DNA from 2 places in the Paenibacillus sp. GL_099_B genome. Region 2 is predicted to be linked to the other one. Evidence: riboswitches for the same ligand, from Rfam matches in the RefSeq annotation. Region 2 holds a riboswitch; the other holds the start of a gene.
What was found. Region 2 has a riboswitch for cyclic di-AMP ahead of AC3ITG_RS00150 (resuscitation-promoting factor). Riboswitches for the same ligand answer to the same signal wherever they lie in the genome.
Positions count from the first base shown of each region.

Region 1: another riboswitch for cyclic di-AMP. It lies ahead of AC3ITG_RS19305 (3D domain-containing protein); the one in region 2 lies ahead of AC3ITG_RS00150 (resuscitation-promoting factor).

Region 1 is NZ_CM174430.1:4,266,844-4,274,565, reverse strand. It holds gene AC3ITG_RS19320 (M20 family metallopeptidase) at 1-453, opposite strand, end outside; gene AC3ITG_RS19315 (ABC transporter substrate-binding protein/permease) at 635-2,092, shown strand; gene AC3ITG_RS19310 (amino acid ABC transporter ATP-binding protein) at 2,079-2,801, shown strand; cyclic di-AMP (ydaO/yuaA leader) riboswitch at 3,087-3,283, shown strand; gene AC3ITG_RS19305 (3D domain-containing protein) at 3,286-3,942, shown strand; gene AC3ITG_RS19300 (polysaccharide deacetylase family protein) at 4,075-4,863, opposite strand; gene lpdD (prenylated flavin chaperone LpdD) at 5,011-5,355, shown strand; gene AC3ITG_RS19290 (PspA/IM30 family protein) at 5,485-6,156, shown strand; gene AC3ITG_RS19285 (DUF350 domain-containing protein) at 6,252-6,653, shown strand; gene AC3ITG_RS19280 (DUF4178 domain-containing protein) at 6,677-7,183, shown strand; gene AC3ITG_RS19275 (DUF4247 domain-containing protein) at 7,195-7,722, shown strand, end outside.
Region 2 is NZ_CM174430.1:28,329-36,050, forward strand. It holds gene AC3ITG_RS00125 (tRNA1(Val) (adenine(37)-N6)-methyltransferase) at 1-29, shown strand, start outside; gene rsmI (16S rRNA (cytidine(1402)-2'-O)-methyltransferase) at 30-911, shown strand; gene AC3ITG_RS00135 (AbrB/MazE/SpoVT family DNA-binding domain-containing protein) at 1,203-1,457, opposite strand; gene AC3ITG_RS00140 (HD domain-containing protein) at 1,776-3,056, shown strand; gene AC3ITG_RS00145 (TatD family hydrolase) at 3,387-4,157, shown strand; cyclic di-AMP (ydaO/yuaA leader) riboswitch at 4,399-4,652, shown strand; gene AC3ITG_RS00150 (resuscitation-promoting factor) at 4,926-6,110, shown strand; gene rnmV (ribonuclease M5) at 6,266-6,811, shown strand; gene rsmA (16S rRNA (adenine(1518)-N(6)/adenine(1519)-N(6))-dimethyltransferase RsmA) at 6,816-7,718, shown strand.

The DNA.
Region 1 (7,722 bases), 2.9 Mb from region 2:
TAGCGCGACATCACAGTCGTCAAATAACCCTGCTTCAGCCATAGGCACTTTAGCGCCGCGCGTTTCTTCCGCTGGTGTACCGAACACTTTCAATGTTCCGCCGACTTCATCCAGTATGGACTTCAGACCTACTGCAGCTCCGAGGCTCATCATACAGATTAGATGGTGCCCACAAGCATGACCGATTTCCGGTAGTGCGTCGTATTCACATAACAGGGCAATAGTCGGACCTGGCTTGGATGCTGCATACGTTCCGATGAATGCGGTGTCCAAGCCAAGGACAGGAGCTTCTACGGAAAAACCATGGTAGGCTAGTTCTTCTTTTAACCGAGCAGAGGCGAGGTATTCTTCGTTACCAAGTTCGGGATTGGCACCAATGTATGATGAAATCTCCTTAAAACGGGAAGCATATTGATCAATTACAGTTGAAATTTGTGTTTTGGTATGTGTCATGGTGGACTCCTTAAGCAAAAATGAAAATAATTCAATAATTATATCATAGTTGCGGTTATTTTTCAGAAACTAGTCAGGATTTGTAATGTCGAAATGCATTGCATAATCATGCATTCTACTTTATAATGACTCAGGCATCAACAACAGAAAGCATACAAAGTATTATAAGGGGAGAACAGGGTTGAAATTGATTAGTCGTTACACCATGATGCTGCTAGCTCTTGTGGTCTTGCTAACTACGGTTGCTCCTGTTGCGTCGGCAGCGGGAACTACAGGCAGTTCAGGCAGTAAAAAGCTGGTGCTCGGTACAAGTGCCGATTTTGCACCATATGAATTCCATAAAGTGATTGATGGTAAAGACCAAATAGTCGGATTTGATATTTCGATTGCTAAAGAAATTGCTGCCGATTTAGGCGCAGAGCTTGTAATAGAGGATATGGGTTTTGACGGACTTCTTCCTGCGTTACAGAGTGGTCGTGTGGATATGGTCATCTCGGGAATGACACCAACGGATGAGCGTAGACAAAGCATTGACTTCTCCGATACCTATTATAAATCAAAGCAAGTCATCATGATTCGCAATGCGGATAAAGATAAATATCCAACCATGGCTGATCTGGAAAATGAAAAAATAGGTGTCCAAAAAGGCTCCATTCAGGAAACGATTGGCCAGGGAATCCCAGGCGCAAAACTGACAGCACTTGATAAAATATCCGATATCGTGCTGCAATTGCAGACTAATCGTGTAAATGCTGCAATCGTTGAGGATACGGTAGCTGCCGGTTATCTAGATGATGTTATTGGACTAGCTCCCGCTATTCCGGATGAGGAGCAGGCCGAAGCGGCAATCGGGATTCGTAAGGGCAATACGGAATTGCTGAATGCAGTGAACGGAACGCTCGAACGTCTGAAAAGCGAAAATAAAATCGATCAATTGGTTACGGAAGCAAGCCAGATGATGGCAGAGAAGAGTAAACAAAATATTTTTGAAGTATTTTGGCAATACAAAAGCTTTTATGCCACGGGATTAGGGTACACATTGCTGCTTTCTGCACTTGGTGTATTTTTCGGTGTTATCATCGGTCTAATCATCTGTTTGTTCCGTCTGCATGACATCGCCATTTTGCGCTGGATCGGAACAGCTTATGTTGAGCTCATTCGTGGGACGCCAATGCTGGTGCAATTGATGATTATCTATTACGGTGTTTCATTGACCTTTGGAATTAATTTCTCTGCTCTTCAGGCGGGGATTATCACTCTATCCATTAACAGCGGTGCCTATCTTGCTGAGATTTTCCGCGCAGGTATACAGGGTGTGGATCGCGGCCAACTGGAAGCAGCTCGTTCTCTGGGGATGGGCAGAGGTGCGGCAATGCGCTTCATCGTGCTCCCACAAGCGTTCAAAGCGGTGTTGCCGGCGATCGGTAATGAGTTCGTGACCATTATCAAGGAATCCTCCATTATCTCCGTTATCGGTATGGTGGACATTATGTACCAAGCAAGTGTGGTCAAAAACATTACGTATCAAGGGATGAATCCATTCTTGATTGCGGCAGCCATCTACTTTGTGCTGACGTTCATTTTGTCCAAGCTGCTGGGTAGACTGGAAAGGAAGTTGAGTGCAAGTGATAGACGTTAGACAATTATATAAATCCTATGATAAGAACGAAGTGCTTAAGGGCATTAACGTAACGATTGGCAAAGGTGAGGTTGTCGTGGTCATCGGTCCGTCCGGATCGGGGAAAAGTACCTTTTTACGTTGTCTGAACTTACTGGAGCAGCCTACTTCCGGTGAGATTGACTTTGAGGGAGTTTCGATCACTGACCCCAAACATAACATTAATGCAACTCGTGAAAAAATGGGGATGGTATTCCAGCATTTCAATCTGTTCCCGCACAAAACGGTGCAGCAGAACATTACGATTGCTCCCATTAAAGTGAAAAAACAGTCTGCACACGAAGCGGAACAAATCTGCGCAGACTTGCTCAAGACGGTTGGCCTGTCTGACAAAAAGGACGCCTTTCCAAATCAGCTGTCCGGTGGACAAAAACAACGGATAGCCATTGCAAGAGCTCTTGCGATGCAGCCGCATGTCATGCTGTTTGACGAGCCTACTTCTGCACTGGACCCTGAAATGGTCGGTGAAGTACTGGATGTCATGAAGCGGCTTGCAGAGGGTGGCATGACTATGGTTATTGTAACGCATGAGATGGGCTTCGCACGCGAAGTGGGTGATCGCATCCTGTTTATGGATGGTGGGGTTATTGTAGAAGAAGGAACGCCTAATGAAGTGTTTGGTGAGCCTAAGCATGCACGTACACGTGACTTCCTCGCTAAAGTGCTCTAATACATCCAAGTCATTAAGGATGAAGATCAAGATGAAAATACAAAATCTATACTGCGGATGAGAATTTCATCCCCTAAACAATCCCTGTCGACGATTAGTCAATAGGGATTGTTTTGTTATGTAAGGATACGCACGGATTTACATAAAAAGTAACGTTTCTGTCATCAACGATATAAGCCCAAACAGACATTTTTTTGAAAAAGTCGCTAGAATTCAGCATAAATGTTGAAGTGAATTAGCCAGATGGTAACATTTACTACGACTCTTGGTTACAAAATTGTGATATATTTGTTCCTGCCGAAACTTCCGGAGTTGGGAGTGTGGGGGATGTAACGATGCAAGGTGTGCTTGGGGAAGAATCATTTGCACACGGCTTGGGGTGAATTAGGGCTACATAAATTTTTAATGTAATTGAACCTATAGGGTGGTTTCCTCCATCCGAATCCGACAACTAACTTCGCAGGCATAATGAGGGAGGAAGACCATGATTAACAAGAAACGTATAGCCAAAACAGCAACAGCTTTGCTGACAGCAGCAATGCTCATTCAGGCCGTTCCGGCTCATGCTGACTCAGTTCATATGGCCAAAGAGGGGGATACCTTCTACACCTTATCCAAACAATATGGAGTTGGACTTAACGCTCTTATTAAAGCTAACAATGATATCTCAGCTTACAACATTTATGGCGGTTTGAAAATTACGATTCCTGGTAAAACAACGAACACAGCTTCTGCTGCAGCAGCTAAAACGGTAACTGCCGCAAGTCTTGACGTTAACGCGGACAGTAAGGTTGTTCAAGCCTGGGGGAAAACGTTTGATTACAGCAAAGCTGTCGACGTCAAAGCAACAGCATACTCCGCCGACGCTTCCGAAAATGGAGGCTGGGGAGCTGTGGATTACTTCGGTAATCCGCTTGAATTGGGTACCATTGCAGTAGACCCAAGTATCATTCCATTGGGTACAAAGGTACTGGTGACAGGTCATACACATCCAGGACTGCCAAAACAGGCATTTGTCGCTACGGCTCGTGATGTGGGCAGTGCCATTAAAGGTCACAAGATCGATATCTTTATTCCTGGCAGCAAGCAATCCGTGAGCACATTTGGTATTCAGGATGTTGAACTTTACATTTTGAAATAAAATCAAAGCAAGCTTCACATCATCATATGTGACTCCAACTAAATCTAAATTAAACAGTAAAGGGTGTTCTCCAATCACGATAATGTGATTGAAGGACACCCTTTTGAATATCCGACTTAAAGGGATCTTGACCTATTTACCCTTTGGCAGTTCCAGCATTTCGTCCAAAGTCACCAGCTCGTACCCGCGGTTTCGCAATTCCTCGATAACTTCAGGCAACGCCTCAATGGTACCACTCAGCTTTGATCCTACACCGCCTCCTGCATGCTGCAGAACAATCGAACCCGGTTTGACGGCGGACAGGATGTTTTGCTTGACTTCCTCTTTGGAGAGGCCCTTCCAGTCCAGAGAATCGACGTTCCAGTTCACAATGCTATAATGTTGTTTGGCTGCCCATTGCAGCTGTTGCTCGTTAATGTCGCCATAGGGTGGACGAATCATTTTGGGAGTGTAACCCGCCAGATTTCGAATAATATCCCCGGTATGTAAGATTTGTTTGCGAAATGCATTCATGGATAACTTACTGAACTCCGGGTGATTGTAGCTGTGGTTGCCCACAATATGCCCTTCCTTCACCATGCGTTTCACTAAATCCGGATGTTTCTCAGCGCGATTTCCCACAATGAAAAACGTAGCCCGCACCTTGTATTTTTTTAGAATATCCAGTACCTGCGGTGTGAACCTTGGATCAGGTACGTCATCAAAAGTCAGAGCGACCTTTTTTGTTGAGGGGCCATTGGTTTTGAACGTATCCGCATATTTCTGTCTGAGTTGTCCCAGAGTTAACTGTTCTTCTTCAGGAGAATCAGACTTCGAAGCAGGTTCGGCTTGCGGGCTTGAAGAAGCCCATAACTGAGCAGGAGCATAACTTCCTCCCAGAAGAATGACCATGATGGATAACATTATGAGGCGTATACGCATGTTCGTGCCTCCTTTTCCCAAATTGCGTTCTCTTTGGTATGCCCGGGGCCATCCGTATTTATGCATGATGTGAGATGTTTCATTGCTGATTCGCTAAATCGGAGCCATAATTCCACCATATATATAGAAAAGGACAGGTGGAGCAGGATGAGTACATACGACTTAAACTCCGTTCGTTTACAGGTGATTGAGGCAGGGGAAGACAAAGTGTTTATGGTAACTGGAGGAAGATCACATATTGGAGCAGTAGCAACATTTTATCCAGACCTTGAACGAGTGAGTGGGGCTACGGTGCATATTCCAGGGCATAAAGAACAAGAGTTGTGTGAAAGGCTCGCACGTAAGGCTGCCCTTCATTTAAAGGTAACCGTAACCGTAATAATGGGGATTCACTTTGATGCAATTACGCGGATGCAGATTGATGAGATTGTGCAGACTGCAGAGAAGCTGCTTGATGAAGAGCTGTGCCAAACGGGTCGATTGATTCAATAGTTCCATATAGGCTAAGCAGGCTAAAATCGTTTTTTATGATTTTTTTTGTTAAAATTGAAACGAGTAGAACATTGCCACGTATGTATGATTATATACAAGGATGAACTATCGACTAGGAGGAATACCATAATGTCCATTTTCAAACGATTGCGCGATTTAACGATGTCTAACATTAACTCTATTATTGACAAGGCAGAAGATCCGATCAAGATGACGGATCAATATATCCGAGATATGCAGGAAGATCTGGAAGACGCGGAGAAAGCTGTTGCTGCACAGATCGCCATTGAGAAGAAATTCAAGCAGCTGTTCGAAGAACAGGAAGCTCTCGTGAAGAAACGTGAGGAGCAAGCACATACAGCAGCACGTGCACAGAATATGGATTTGGCTCGTCGGGCACTGGAAGAGAAAAAAGTTGCTGAAGAGAAGATGGCCGAATACAAAACAAGCTATGATCAAAACAAGGCTTCTGCCGATAACCTTCGTGGCAAGCTGGACGAAATGCGTAAACAATTGACCCAAATGAAAAATAAACGTGAAACATTGGTTGCGCGCTACAACGCTGCAAAAGCTCAAACCGAAATCAACAAGGCGCTGAACGGATTTGGCTCCGATACTGCAAGTGCCGGCATGAAGCGTATGGAAGAAAAAATGATGCAGATGGAAGCTCAGGCTGAGGCCAGCAATGAAATGTCGTCCAAAGGAAAATCGCTGGATGATGAGTTTGAGAAGCTTGGCAAGGATCAGGCTGTTGAGGATGAACTGGCAGCATTGATGAAGCAATACGAAAATAAGAACTAAACCTTGTAAGCAAGCAGGGGCACCAGCGGAGGAGAGACCAGCGTTTCTCCTTCGCTTTTAATTGCGGTTCATGTTGAAATGTGGGGGCTATGTAAATGGATTTGAACATTTTGGCAATGCTGGTCTGGACGTTATCGGGTTCGGTTTTGCTGTTTGTTTTAATGTATGTGGATTCTTTGTTCACGAAGTATAAGGATTTTGCCGAAGTGAAGGCGGGCAATATGGCCGTTACGACACGTATGGTTATGAAGCTGTTTGCTCAGGGATATGTACTCGCCACCTCCATTTCGACAGCGGGTCATCTTGGAGAAGCGTTGTTGGTATCCGTTGTTTCATTTATCATTTTGCTGATTCTGGAGAGTGTGGTTCACTTTATGATTCGGAGATGGGCCAATCTGGATCTGGATACGGGAATACAGCAGGGCAAGACAGGTTACGGTTTGTTCTCGGGTGCACTACATATCGTGGGCGCATTAATTATTGCAGCTTGTTTATAAGATAAAGAACAGGAGTAATGGGCATGAGTGTGTGGAAACGGATTAAAGGTATACTAGCCAAACCTGAACCGCCCCAGGCAGAGAAAACAATGCTTCAGCTGGCACCTGGTGATATCTGTGAGGTTTCGCTGGTCACCTATGAAGTTGTTGGGCGGGTACATCATCGAGCACGGAATGCGGCTGTCCTCACGTTGCAGGATGGTACGGCAATCCGACATTTGCATATTGAAGAACGGGAAATGACCCGGTATGCCCTCTATACACCAATTGATGGCCGTCTTGATGCACCAGACGAGGTGCCTACGTTGCTGGATCTGGATGGACGTGCGTATCATCTGGAGGAAGAATACGGAGGAATGGTAACCACTGCAGGCAGGACACCCTATGGTCAGGCTGGGGAACAATTAGTATGGCAATATCAGTCTGATGATAACATGCTTTTGCGTGTGGAGTGGCAAGACAGAAGATTTACGCTGTATGAGGGTGAGTCCATTCTTCCTGCGGATATCAAAGTGATTCGTTCGAGCTAGGAGAGGTTCCAATGAAAAAGCGCTTGGCACATGGATTAAAATTAATGCTGGTCCTCAGCCTTGTGATGTCGCTGCTGTCCGCGTGCGGAGCACCTTCCGTTCAGGACACATATCCGCTTGAATCGGTCAGTGGCAGTGGTAACACGACATCCTATGTGTACCGAGCTGCCGATCGTACCGTTCCAGAGGTTGCTCAGGAATTATCTGAACAGCGGAAGCCGGATCAGATCTCGGCGGAAAATACAGAGCGGATGTTCCTGGTGTATCAGGACCAGTATTATCATTTGCAGCAAGACCCGAATAAAGCGGAAGACACCTTGGTTGAGGTGGATTCCAAGGAATATGTTCGGCAGAATTATGATTCGTCCTTTTTGCAAGGTTACTTAACTGCAACATTAATCGGTAATTTGTTTGATTCGTTTGGGGGTAGAGGGTCCGGTACGTATCGGGGTTATACGAACAAGGACACGTACAAACCAAGTGAAGGTTCCTATCGGACACCGACGAGTAAAGATAAAAAGGTTGCTCCGCCGATTACC
Region 2 (7,722 bases):
CACAACGTACAACGGAAGAAGGGTTATAGATGACATTGCATATTCAGAAGAGCTACGCGGAGCAGTTGGATGATGCCGGTAAACTATATTTGGTAGGAACACCAATCGGTAATCTGGGCGATATGACATTTCGAGCAATTAAAACATTGCAGAGCTGTGACATCATTGCAGCGGAGGACACTCGTCAGACCCGAAAGCTGCTTACCCATTTTGAAATTACACCATCGATGTTGTTCAGTTACCATGAGCATAATAAGGCAGCCAGTGGGCCTGAACTAATACGCTATATAATAGAAGGAAAAAATTTGGCACTCGTCAGTGATGCCGGTCTGCCGGCCATTTCGGACCCTGGTTCCGATCTTGTAAAACTTGCGCTTGATGCCGGAATTACGGTCATTCCCATCCCTGGAGCCAATGCCGCGTTATCAGCTCTGATCGTATCCGGTTTACCGACGGAGCGTTTCACATTCGGCGGTTTTTTGCCGCGGGAGAAAAAAGACATGCGAAAAGTGATGGAAGCTTTTAATGAGTCCAACGGTACGTTGCTATTTTATGAGTCCCCTCACCGTATTCGCAAAACTTTGGCCTATCTCGAAGAGATTCTGGGTGATCGGTCGATCGTACTGGCGCGTGAGCTGACGAAACGTCATGAGGAGTTCGCAAGAGGCAGTATCCAAGAGTGCATAGAATGGCTTGAGGAACATCCGCCACTTGGGGAATATTGTTTGCTTGTAGAAGGTATCAGGGAAGAGGAGCGTAGGGCGGAGCGGGAAGCTTGGTGGCAACTGCTGTCTTTGGAGGATCATGTGAGCCATTATGAGAATGAAGGACTTAGTCGTAAAGATGCGATGAAGAAAACGGCAACGGATCGGGGTTTGACGAAACGAGATGTATATAACGCTTTAATCTAATAACGAATCAACAAAAATATGCTGGAATAGGGAACATAAACTTAAAGGGACCTTAGATCCAACCTTAATGGAATATGAAAACGAGCAGAGCGGGCAAAAAAATATATTACGAACGTCACCGCTCTTCTTTTTGGAGTTAAACAGACTCGTAGCTCGATTTTTTGGGTAATGAAAACCAATAATAAAGCAAAAAAATACCTTCCAGCGGTGGGGTTCACACCGGGAAGGCGATCAAGGAATATAAAAAGGTTAGAAATAACAATTTAATAAGACCATTATACCTGATACTTCTTATTTTGTCACAGGTGCAGGGATTTCGGAAATACATTCGTTACAAACAATTTTACCTTTGAAATAAGTAACGTTCTCTGCATTGCCACAGAAGATACAAGCTGGTTCGTATTTTTTTAACATGATGCGCTCGCCGTCAACATAGATCTCAAGAGCATCTTTTTCACCAATACCAAGCGTACGGCGCAATTCGATTGGAATAACTACCCGTCCCAGTTCATCCACTTTTCTTACAATACCTGTTGATTTCATCATTATAATCAGTGCTCCTCTCAGCTAACGATCATTGTCATTATTCGACATTATTTTATGTTTTATGATACTCATCATACCAACGATTCCCAAAACAGTCAACCTTAAAATTAGCTTAAAATAAAGGCTGTTTTTGATAAGATTACGAGGGGTAAGGGATTGGAAGCCATTTTTCGTATTTAAACATCAATGTCAGCTTTGTCGATTTGGAAAACGACAAAACTACCTTATTCGACAAGATTCGTCAAATCGTGTCGAATCTTTGGTAGTATTATACTGGAAAGCGACAAATACAAACGATATTTAAAGGAGTGAAGAGACATGGAACAGCGTTTAACGGAAGAAAAGGTGTTTAAAGATCCGGTACATAATTATATCCATGTGCAAGATCCGATTATATGGCAGTTGATCAACACGCCCGAGTTTCAACGTTTACGCCGAATCCGTCAATTGGGAACATCGTTTCTTACTTTCCATGGTGCAGAGCACAGCCGCTTCTCACATTCCTTGGGCGTCTACGAAATTACGCGTAAGATTATTTCCCAATTCGAAAGAAGTCACTATTCAGATTGGCCAAAGGAGGAAAAGACGGTAGCCCTTTGCGCAGCATTGCTCCATGATCTTGGACATGGGCCATTCTCTCACTCTATAGAAGAAGCTTTCAATATGAATCATGAGGATTGGACTTGTCGGATCATTACAGGTGATACCGAAGTAGGGGCGATCTTAAGACGGTATGCTCCTGATTTTCCCGAGAAGGTGGCTTCTGTTATTCAAAAAACGTATGAGCAACCTATTGTTGTTAATTTGGTTACCAGTCCGCTCGATGCGGACCGCATGGATTACTTGCTTCGGGATGCCTACTTTACAGGTGTAAATTATGGGACGATTGACCTTGACCGTATCCTGCGTATGCTGCGTCCATATCACGGACGAATTGTGGTCAAGGAGTCGGGCATGCACGCCGTGGAGGATTACTTGATGTCCAGGTACCAGATGTACTGGCAAATTTACTTTCATCCGGTTACCCGGAGTTCGGAAATTATATTGCGGCAAATATTTAAGCGGGCAAAAAGTCTCATACAGCAAGGTTTTCAATTCCGCTTCATGATTGATCCACTGCCCCAGTTATTCAATGGAGATCTATCGGTGGATGAATATTTGCAACTGGACGAAGCTTTGATTCAGACGGCATTTATGCAGTGGCGCAAAGAGGACGATGCTGTTCTAAGTGAGTTATGCGAACGATTTATAGATCGCAAATTATATAAGTATGTAGAGATTGAACAGATCGACGTAAACATGATTGAAGAGATTCGGGAAGCCTTCACTGTAGCCGGTCTCAATCCCGAGTATGATCTAGAAATTGATTTTCCAACGGATAATCCGTATGATGTGTTTCGTCCGGATGAATCCACGGACAAGCAGATTTTGCTGCTTGATCGACAAGACAAGTTACATGAGTTGTCAGAGGTGTCCGACATTGTCCGTTCAATTAGTGGTCTTCATCGTGGAAAGCATCATTTGTATTATCCGCAAAATAAGGTGGATGCAATTGTTCATGTATTACCGTCCCATATACGCCCCTATTTCTCACATTAAATGATGTGCAATGCTGTTCAAAAATCATGATGCAAAAAAGCTTTCGAAAAGAGCTATTTTTCATGATACAGTAATCTGCTTTAATGGAGAGTACATGTAGATCGACATAATTTTGTAATCTGAGCAATTAGAATACAAACTGAGTTGCTAAAAATAAGCACATATAGATATGAAGGAACTTGTTCGTTCTACATGTTGTGTTCAATAAACTAATGGAACGAAATATAAAAAACATGATCCAATTTAGTAATATTTATGTTCTGGTTAAGATGTGCAGGATGGATTAAAAAAGAGATAGTCGTTTATTCGACATGAAGGGAGAAATACAGCATGATGTTGTTCGACACACATACACACCTGGATGCACCACAATTCGACGAGGACCGCGAGGAAATGATTCAGCGTGCCGTGGATGCTGGCGTTGGTCGTATGATAAACGTGGGCTTTAACCGGGAGACCATTCCATCCACGATGAAGCTGGCTGAAACCTATGATTTTATATATGCTGCGGTAGGTTGGCACCCAGTGGATGCAATCACAATGCAGGAGGGTGATCTGGAATGGATTGCATCTTTATGCAAGCATGAAAAAGTGGTAGCCATTGGTGAAATTGGTCTAGACTATTACTGGGACACTTCACCGAAAGAGGTTCAACATCGCGTATTACGACAACAGATTGGTCTTGCCCGTGAGTTAAATATGCCAATTGTCATTCACAACCGGGATGCGCATGAGGATATTGTAAAGATTCTGCGTGAAGAGAAGGCTGGGGAAGTAGGCGGTGTTATGCATTCCTTCTCTGGCAGCTGGGAAACAGCGAAAATGTGCCTGGATTTGGGCTTTCATCTTTCCTTCGGAGGGCCAATCACGTTCAAAAATGCGAAGCAGCCCAAAGAGGTTCTTGAGAAGGTTCCTATGGACCGATTTTTCATCGAAACGGACGCTCCTTATTTGACACCGCACCCTTATCGTGGAAAACGAAATGAGACAGCGCATGTACGTCTGGTTGCAGAAGCAGCTGCGGAAATTAAAGGCATTTCGGTAGAGGAAATTGCAACAATAACGACCAAAAATGCCATGGAACGATTTGGGATTCGTTAAAATATCGAGCAAAACAGGTGAAAAAGTGAGTTAGGCGGAGTTAATTTGCTTTTTGATCCAAATAAATCAAGAATATTACAATATTTTAACCAAATATTTAGAAAAACGTACTTGAACAACGCTTTACAACATGCATAGAAACAGGATATCATCTTTTCAGTGAATTGTTGTGCGGAAAATTGGACAGATGTTCGGGGGATGAACAAAGGGACACTTTCCGATGAAACAACATTACTTTCATGAATCAGTCTCGCTGAGTCTCCGTTAACGGAGAGCGGGGGAACCAATAGGGCTTAAACATCGGTGTTTGCAGCCGATGCGCAACATGCGCTGACCCAAAAGCAGCGTATGAATCTGCGAAGCCGTATTTGATTTCTTCTTTGGGTCTCGGGGTGAATTCAAGGGCGTCCGCCATGAGCGGATGACCGGAGATAGGGCGGCTCTCTTTCGCCCGAACCCGACAGCTAACCTCGCAAGCGGAAAAAGAGAGGCAACCTCGTGCATGAATTTCCGATATTCAGAATCATTCGGAAGCCGCGAAAGAGTTCCTCTTAAACTCTTTCTTTGGCTTTTTTGTTTTTGAATAAAAGAAATACTGTCATCATACGGTAAGTATTCAGGAGGATGACATCATGTTGCGAAGATTGATTCATGGTGCAGAACCGGATTATGTTGGTCCGATCTGTGTTCTGTAGAAAATTTGGTATAGTCGCGTCAAAGACATCATGCATTACTTTAGACGGCGAGGCTATGAAGGAGGACGGAGAAGTGGGCACATTCCAACCAGAAGAGACCCATGAGTCACGATCATCCAGTAAGTCTTTCGCGTTGCGGTGGAAGCATGAGAACTTGCGTCAAATGGCATTGATCGCGATTTTCTCAATTGCGCTTACAATCATGATCTTGTTAGTCGTTTACGGTCAGGCCGGGAAACAAATTTCACTGGTTATTGATGGCAAAGCTCAAGCGGTAGAGACTCGTACAGGAATGCTTCAGGAAATGCTGGAGGAGCAGTCAATCACAGTCAGCCCTCACGATCAGGTATCCATGCCCTTGAATGGGGCGATCACAGATGGAGACCGCATCGTTATTGAGCGGGCCGTTCCAGTTAATATTACGGCAGACGGAGACACCAAGACTCTGTATACAACCGATTCATCGGTAAAAGATGCGATTAAAAAATCAGGTATTCAGATTGCAAGTGAAGACAAAGTGTATCCGGCGCTTGGAACCACTATTGAAGCGGATATGAAAATCCGTGTAGTGCGGGTGACAAAGCGTACGGTGGAAGTGGAACAGCCGATTGCTTATAAAGTGATCAAAACGGCTGATCCTAGCTTGTACAAAGGCGACAATCGTGTCGTTGTGAGCGGTAAAGAAGGCACACTTGTACAGCATATTGAAAAGGTGTTCCAGGATGGAGAATTGGTCTCCAAAAAAATGGTGGGTAAATCGGTCGCAACGAATCGCGTCGATAAAGTTATCGCCGTTGGTACTAAAGCCAAACCTGTTGTGAAAGAGCCAGTGATTCAGACGGTATCGGCGCAGACTTCCACGACAAAAACAGCAACAACTACGAACTCGAAGAAAACCGCTGCCTCGGGCAGCAAAGTAATTACCGTCTCAGGCAGTTCTTTTAAATATTCAAAAGTTTTGAAAAATGTATCCATGACGGCATACTCTTCTGAAGAACCCGGTATCGGCACAAAAACAGCATCAGGTACTCGGGTAACTGAGGGACGTACCATTGCGGTTGATCCCAAAATCATTCCGATTGGCTGGTGGGTGTATATCGAGGGCCTTGGCTTCCGTCGTGCGGAAGATACAGGTGGTGCCATTAAAGGCAACAAAATTGATGTGTATTATGATAGTGTGAAGCATGCCCTGAACTTCGGACGGAAGAAAGGCAAGACGGTATATGTGATTGGTCCGGTGAAGCCGGAAGCGAACTAAAATCGTTTTACTTTGAAATGGGAATGCTATAAAATATAAGCATGAATGATTCATGCGGAATATGCGGCGGAGGGGTCTGAATTCAGTCTCCCCCGCCGTTTGGCAGAGAAGAGGATATTCCTCTTCTTTTTGCGTTAGAAAGGAAGAAATGGAACATGATAAAAGAAGTGATCGTGGTAGAAGGTCGTGACGACACTGTAGCCATTCGACGTGCAGTTCAGGCAGATACGATCGAGACCGGTGGGTCGGCCATCAACCAGCGCATTCTAAAGCGGATTGCACTTGCTCAAGAGAGGCGTGGTGTCATCGTACTGACAGACCCGGATCATGCAGGTGAACGTATTCGTAAAATCATCGCCAATAAAGTACCTGGTTGCAAGCATGCTTTCATCCCTGAGGCGGATGCTACGAGGAAAGGCGACATCGGAGTGGAGAACGCCTCACCGGAGGCGATTCGTCATGCATTAGCACGTGTACACACGTCTTATGAAGGCGCACCAAGTCTGATCGATTGGGAGGATCTGATTGCGGCGGGACTGATTGTGCACCCACAAGCCGCTGCACGTCGTATGGAGATGGGCAATTTGCTGGGCATTGGTTATTGCAACGGCAAGCAGTTTCACAAGCGGTTGAGTGTATTCCAGATTACCCGGGAAGAGTTCTCCGAAGCATTATCGCAAATTGAACGTGAAGGATTGTGAGCGTATGAAAGGCATGGAAGAAACCGTAGAGATTGCAACACCCAAACGAACCAAAGAAATTATTCAAAGACACGGATTTTCATTCAAGAAGAGCCTGGGTCAGAACTTTCTGATCGATCAAAATATATTGAACAAAATTGTAAATGCAGCTGATCTGGACGAGTCCAAGGGCGCACTTGAGATCGGACCAGGTATTGGCGCACTCACAGAACGTCTGGCTCGGGTAGCCGGTCCTGTAACGGCTGTAGAGATTGATCAGAGATTGATCCCGATTCTGGGTGAAGTGATGCAGCCTTATCCGAACGTTCGTGTGCATCACGGGGATGTGCTGAAGCTGGATCTAGCTGAGTTGTTCCGCACCGATTTTGGCACGGTAGATAAAGTGAGTGTTGTGGCCAATCTGCCTTACTATGTAACGACGCCAATCATGATGAAGCTGCTCGAAGAGAAGCTGCCAGTAGACAGCATTGTGGTCATGATCCAGAAGGAAGTGGCCGAACGCATGGCAGCTGCACCAGGATCAAAGGACTATGGCAGTCTGAGCATTGCGGTTCAGTACTACAGTATGCCGGAATTGGTCTGTATTGTTCCGCCCACAGTATTTATTCCGCAGCCTAATGTGGAATCGGCTGTAATCAAGTTAAAGGTGAGAGAACAACCACCGGTTGAAGTTCCCGACGAGGCACATTTCTTCGAGGTGGTACAGGCTTCCTTCGCGCAGCGTAGAAAAACCATCTCTAATAATCTGAAAGCTCGTTTCTTCACGAAGGAGAACAGAGAACAGGCTGATCAGCTGTTGGAGCAGGCCGGCATTCAGCCTTCGAGACGAGGGGAAACTTTGAGTCTGCAGGAATATGCCACACTCAGTACCGTAATGTGGGAAGCCGGGGTACGCGCAGCTCTGTAAAATT